One region of the Thalassospira sp. A40-3 genome, then DNA from elsewhere that is predicted to be linked to it. Evidence: riboswitches for the same ligand, from Rfam matches in the RefSeq annotation. Region 1 holds a riboswitch; the other holds the start of a gene.
The links. A riboswitch is a leader RNA that binds a small molecule or an ion and turns the genes downstream of it on or off. The one in region 1 is predicted to bind glycine.

Region 1 (3,415 bases):
GGCAAGGATTTCACGTGCGCGGTCCGCCCGGAAATTAGTCATCAGAAGGCCGTCGCCGTCCTTGATGCCATCATAATCGCCAATCACGGTCGGCAGAACAAATTCATCGGTCGTACCGGCTTCATAGGCGTTGGCAATCGCGGCCTCCGCACTTTCTGCGCTGCGGCCATCGGCGTAATTCTTGCCCTGAACCATCGTGAAATAGGCCTGGCTTACGCGTTCCCAACGGTTGTCGCGGTCCATGGCGTAATAACGGCCGGTGACTGTGGCGATTTCAACATTGGCATCACCGATCAGGGCGCGGAATTTCTCAAGGAACTTGGCGGCACTTTTCGGTGCGGTATCACGGCCATCAAGATAGGCGTGAATTTTTACCGGCACACCGGCACCTGCAATGATCTTGGCCAGGGCCGCCATGTGGGCCTGATGGGAATGCACCCCGCCTTCGGACAGAAGACCCGCGATATGGCAAACGCCATTGGAATCGGAAAGTTTGGCGATGATCTTTTTGACGGTGTCGGTATTGGCGATGGTGCCGGTTTTGACGGCCTCGTCAATTTTGGGCAGTTCCTGCATGACCACACGGCCAGCACCGAGGTTCATGTGACCGACTTCCGAGTTGCCCATCTGACCTTCGGGCAGGCCAACATCCAGACCGCAGGCCTTAAGAAACCCGGTCGGATTGTTGGCGTAAAGGTCATCCCAGACAGGCGTGTTGGCAAGGGCGACAGCGTTGTCCTTGCTTTCTTCGCGATAACCCCAGCCGTCCAGAATGCACAGCACCACAGGGCGCGGGCGCTTTACGGAATTCGATACAGTCACGTTCATAAACCCCACAGATAAAGGAAAAGGCTGAATGTCCCGTAAATATGGTGACTTACGGGCTCTTTCGCCATCAATCCCGCCATGCGGACAGGGTGGGTCAGTCTTCGCGCACGACGGGTACATCAATTACCCGGGCAATTTAGCACGATTACCGTTGCTTAACAGCATCTGCCGCAGAAAATTTTGCAGATGCAAACCAGTTCTTTTGACAGTGTCTAAAGACGCAGATAGTGTTCAATCTGACGGTGAACCTCTGAGGTGGCAGAAATGTTATCTCGCACCGTGACGGGAGAGTTCGGATATCACGCGATTTGCATGATGTGCGGCGCCGAAGGAGCAATGCCTCATAAACACTCTCAGGCAGATGGACCGTCACGGAAGAGGCTCTGGAGAGAGAAACCAAAAAGCGCCTGGGAGAAAGCGCTGGTCAGGTTTCCACCGAAGGATGAACGCCCCAAGCCGATCTTGATCGGGCAGGGCGGATAATCTCAGGTCAAGGGACAGAGGGGGCAAAAACACCGGTTCGTAAACAGCGCGAAAACAAGCGCGTTATTGAGCCGTGAAGGAGGCCCTTGATGACAAATCCCGCGACCGATCCCTCTTCGGGATCGCAAAAGAAATCCCAACATGACGTCAACCTGTCGGTTGTTGACCTTTACACAATCGGTATCGGTCCTTCGAGTTCGCATACGGTTGGCCCGATGCGCGCGGGATATCGTTTCTGCCTTGAGCTTGAGGCGCGCAATCTTTTACAAAAGTCCGGCAGTGTCGTGGTTGATCTTTATGGATCGCTTGCCCTGACCGGCAAGGGGCACGCAACCGATACCGCGGTGATCATGGGCCTGAATGGAAAGCGCCCGCGCAATATCGATCCTGATGATATTGTGCCGACTGTGAAGGCGATTGATGAAACCAGCCAGTTGCAGCTTTACGGGCAGTATCCGGTTGCCTTTAACCGCGATACCAATCTGGTGTTTCATTTCACCGAAACCCTGCCGCAGCATCCCAATGGCATGCGCATTACCGCCTTTGACCGCGATGGCGTGAAAATCCATACCCAGGAATATTTCTCGGTCGGGGGTGGCTTTATCGTATCCAGTGACGATCACGGTGCGGAATATTCCGGCGATAACATCACCTTGCCATTTCCGTTTTCGTCCGCCGACGAACTGATGGAAATCTGCAAGCGCGAAGGGCGCTCCATCGCGGAAATCATGATGGAGAATGAACAAAGCTGGCGCAGCTCCGATGAAACCATCGCCTTTGTTGATCGCGTTCATGACGCGATGATGAGCTGCATTGACCGTGGCATCCGCACTGACGGTATCTTGCCCGGTGGCCTGAATGTCAAACGTCGGGCATCGAACCTTTACAAGGAACTGACCGAAAAGCCCGAAGCTGGCCTGCGTGATCCGCTGACGGTGATTGACTGGGTCAATCTTTATGCCCTTGCCGTGAACGAAGAAAATGCCGCAGGCGGTCGGGTTGTGACCGCACCGACCAACGGGGCCGCAGGCGTTATTCCCGCCGTTCTGCGTTATTACGAAAAGTTCGGTGCCAACGCCAATCAGCACAAAATTCGTGAATTCCTTTTAACTGCGGCGGCCATCGGGTCGATCTATAAAAAGCGCGCCTCAATCTCGGCGGCCGAAGTTGGCTGTCAGGGCGAGGTCGGGGTTGCCTGTTCAATGGCGGCTGGCGCGCTGTGTGCCGTGCTGGGCGGAACGCCCGAACAGGTCGAAAACGCCGCCGAGATCGGTATGGAACATAACCTTGGCCTGACCTGCGATCCGATTGGCGGTCTGGTGCAGGTGCCCTGCATCGAACGCAACACCATGGGTGCGGTCAAGGCGATCAATGCTGCACGTCTGGCATTGCGCGGTGACGGCCAGCATACCGTTTCGCTTGATAAGGTGATCGAGACCATGCGCCAGACGGGACTCGACATGCAAAGCAAGTACAAGGAAACCAGCCAGGGCGGTCTTGCGGTCAATGTCAACGTGGTGGAGTGCTGATCCCAACTCTTAAGAATAGGGCAGAAAACCGGGCTTTCTGGCATCTGCAATGTAAATTAGACGGTTTTCTGCTTTTGTTTCTTGCGACTTGCGGTTGGTGTTTTGCTATGATTTGCCGACTAAAAATAGGGGCAAAGACCCCAATATCGGTTGGACATAGACATGAGCAAAAAACTGTTCCGCATTTACATCGCGGTCAGTCTGGATGGCTTCATTGCGCGTGCTAATGGTGCGGTGGACTGGTTGGGGGAATATGACCCGGCCGAGTTCGGCTTTGACGACTTTCTGGACTCCGTCGGTACGCTGATCATCGGGCGAAACACCTTTGATCAGGTGATGGAATTTGGCGACTGGCCCTATGAGGCCCGCCGCACAATCGTTTTGACTTCCCGCGATCTGCCCAAAGATCGGCCTGCCAATACCGAGGCCTATGGCGGGAGTATCATCGAACTGGTCGATCAATTGCGCGACCGGCGGTCGGCGGATGGTGACATCTGGGTCGTCGGCGGGGGCAGTGTGGTGACACAGTTCCTGTTTGGCGGGTTTGCCGATCAGCTTGATATCTTTACGATCCC
Region 2 (3,415 bases), 1.1 Mb from region 1:
TGCGCGTAATCGGTAATGCCAACGGTTGCCACACCGTCTTCAAGCTCGATCCATTCATGTTCCTGCGAAAATTTCTTAGTCATCTTCCATTGTCCCTGTTGATCAATTCAGTGCCAATGCAGCGTAGCGCCGCTCTCTCTATGATAAATTCTGGTTCTCAACCGCGGAAATAACGATGCGGCGCGAACGGAAGTTCGACCACCTCGGCCGGGCGCGCCTTGCCACGCACCATAAGATCGACCTTGGTACCCGGTTCGGCAAATTCAATTGCGACATACCCCATGGCAATCGGGCCATCGACGGTCGGGCCAAACCCGCCCGATGTAATCTCGCCGATTTCTTCGCCATCCGCGTTCAAAATCTGGGTGTGTTCGCGTGCAGGTGCCTTGCCTTCGGGCTTGATGCCGACACGTTTGCGATCCGCACCGTGTTCAAGCTGATCAAGGATCACATCCGCGCCCTTGAAACCACCCTCGGCCCGGCGACGTTTATTAATGATCCAGTTCAGATCCCCTTCAACCGGGGTCGTGGTGGTATCAATGTCGTTACCATACAGGCAAAGACCTGCTTCGAGGCGCAGTGAATCACGTGCACCAAGGCCAATCGCCTCGACCTCTTCCTCGGCCAACAGCTTGCGTGCAAGCGCCTCGGCATCGGCGTTGGGTACAGATATCTCAAAGCCGTCTTCGCCAGTGTAACCCGAACGGGTGACAAAGCACGGACTGCCAGCGATGTCGACTTCGGCAAAGCTCATGAATTTCAGATCGGCAACCGATGGTGCAAAGCGTGCCAGAACCTTGGCCGCGTCCGGGCCCTGAAGCGCCAGAAGCGCGCGGTCATCGATTTCTTCAAGCGATACACCATCGCCAAGGTTGGCACGCATGTGAACGATATCATCGTCCTTGCAGGCCGCATTGATCACCAGAAACAGGCTGTCACCCGCATTGGTAATCATCAGATCATCAAGGATCGTGCCGTCGTCCTGGGTAAACGCGGAATAGCGGGTGCGACCGGGTTTGAGGATGGCGATATCACCGGGCACAAGCTTTTCAAGCTCCGCCACGCGGTTCTCGCCGGTCAAACGCACCTGCCCCATATGGGACACATCAAACAGGCCTGCCTTCGCACGGGTATGAAGATGTTCGCCCTTCACACCAAGCGGATATTGCACAGGCATGGCATAGCCAGCGAACGGCACCATTTTGGCACCGAGTTCCACATGCAAATCATAAAGGGCAGTTTTTAGAAGTTCGGATTCTTGATCCGCCATCAGGTTCTCCAGGACAATCGTTGCGAAATATAGCCGACCAGTGGCCAACCACATTCCCCCTCTGTCTTTGGAGCCTGAAAGAATCACATCCGGGGTAGGAAGCCGGTCTGCTTACATCTTCGGCGAGGTGTTCCTGATCAGAAATTCAGGTCACCTGCTTTCCAGAGTCCCATCTCCACGCGGTCCTGTTGCCTGAGAGTTTCCGGGGTGGTTGCTCCTTCGGCGTCCGCTCATCCGATAAGGACTGCGGCCTCTCCCACGTGCATCATTTGGGTATGTTTCTGTTATACGGGTTTCCGCGCAAACCGACCAGCCCCTATTTTTCGGGCACGATCGGCCTGCCGCGTCTCAGATGACCAAACCCGAATAAAATCAATCGGTTCCGAAGCGGCGATTATACTCAAGTTGGTCCGCGCTCAGCTGGAAACCAAGATAGATTTCGTAATCCGGACCGGTCCAGACATCGTCCAGCGGCACCGACAGGGTCACCTGTTCGTCCCGGATGCGTGCCATGTTCAGATTGTCGGCAAACGCCATATTAACGTCAAACACCGACTTCTGAATGAAGGTGCCGTTCGGGTCGCGCAGGGCGACGAAATATTTAAATTGAACGTTGCGGTTCTGGGCTGCCGGTCCAAGCTCGGCGGTAATGATCGGGCTGATGATGACATCAAGTTCCTTGTCATCAAGGTCATAGCCGCAATCACCGAGGTATCCGGTAAATTCGGCTTCGACGATCACATCGGTCAGGTCACGGCCAGCACCACTGAACTGGACAAGTTTTGCCGTATCCTTTGGCAGATAGGCCGCCGGACAAACCGGGACCGGCTGTTCTTCGAACGGGTTGCCACCGCCGCATGCGCTTAGCAATCCACCAAGCGAGACCATACCCAATGCATAAACGCGCCGAAGTCCGTTACCGATTGTCATCCAAGCCTCTATCAAACCAAATGTTTTCGGGCCGCATCGCGACGACCGGCCCGCGCGCAGTCTATTCTGTCGCGGATGTCGGCACAACCCGCTTCAAAGGCCTTGGGCCGTGTAAAACGTCAAAAATTCGGCCAACCCGCACCGACCATTTACCCCAGAGTCATTGCACCGCATGATCAGGCAGGTTATGTAACGTGAATGTTTGAAAAATGCGTCGGCAACGCCCGCACGCAATTGGGAAAGCCGGACCTGTATCATGTCTGACAAAGCCAGCCTTCGGATCGTTCTTGCCAATCCGCGCGGTTTCTGCGCGGGGGTTGATCGCGCCATCGAGATCGTCGAAAAGGCACTCGAAAAATATGGCGCACCGGTCTATGTCCGCCACGAAATCGTGCATAACAAATTCGTGGTCAATCGCCTGCGCGATATGGGTGCCGTTTTCGTTGACGAACTTGATGCCGTTCCCGATGGCGTGCCGGTGATCTTTTCGGCCCATGGTGTCCCGAAATCCGTGCCCGAGGCGGCCGAAACCCGCAAACTTGAATATCTTGATGCGACCTGCCCGCTGGTCTCCAAAGTCCATCGCGGGGCGGAACGCCATCACGCCGATGGCAAACATATTCTTCTGATTGGTCACGCTGGTCATCCCGAAGTCATCGGCACGATGGGCCAGTTGCCGCCCGGCAGCATGACCCTGGTCGAGACCGAGGAAGACGCCGAAACCATCGAAATCAGCGATCCGGAAAATCTGGCCTTCGTGACCCAGACGACCTTGTCACTTGATGACACCGCCAAGATCATTGAAATCCTGCAACGGCGTTTCCCGTCAATCGCGGTGCCGAAAAAGGAAGATATCTGCTACGCCACGACCAACCGCCAGCATGCGGTCAAACTGATCGCGGAAAAGGCCGATGCCATTCTGGTCCTTGGCGCGCCGAACTCTTCGAACTCCAACCGCCTGGTCGAAGTCGCCAAGCGCGAAGGCTGCACACGGTCGGTTCTGGTCGAACGGGCAAAGGATATCGACTGGTCCAAGCTTGACGGTATTTCAAGCCTTGGCATCACGGCCGGCGCATCCGCGCCCGAAATCCTGGTCGAGGAAGTCATTGATGCCTGCCGCGAACGCTTTGACGTGACGGTCGAAACAATCACGCTGACCAACGAGAATGTCACCTTCAAACTGCCGCGTCAGCTTGCCAGCTAGGTCTGCGGACA

Region 2: it holds a riboswitch for glycine, as region 1 does, so the genes downstream of both, gcvT (glycine cleavage system aminomethyltransferase GcvT) here and IT893_RS01705 (L-serine ammonia-lyase) in region 1, are expected to answer to the same signal.

Annotation. Positions count from the first base shown of each region.
Region 1 is NZ_CP065428.1:376,714-380,128, forward strand. Features, by position in the region: gene gpmI (2,3-bisphosphoglycerate-independent phosphoglycerate mutase) at 1-828, opposite strand, end outside; glycine riboswitch at 1,102-1,207, shown strand; glycine riboswitch at 1,210-1,331, shown strand; gene IT893_RS01705 (L-serine ammonia-lyase) at 1,401-2,840, shown strand; gene IT893_RS01710 (dihydrofolate reductase family protein) at 3,003-3,415, shown strand, end outside.
Region 2 is NZ_CP065428.1:3,604,777-3,608,191, forward strand. Features, by position in the region: gene gcvH (glycine cleavage system protein GcvH) at 1-83, opposite strand, end outside; gene gcvT (glycine cleavage system aminomethyltransferase GcvT) at 158-1,270, opposite strand; glycine riboswitch at 1,441-1,539, opposite strand; gene IT893_RS16570 (hypothetical protein) at 1,643-2,200, opposite strand; gene ispH (4-hydroxy-3-methylbut-2-enyl diphosphate reductase) at 2,457-3,404, shown strand.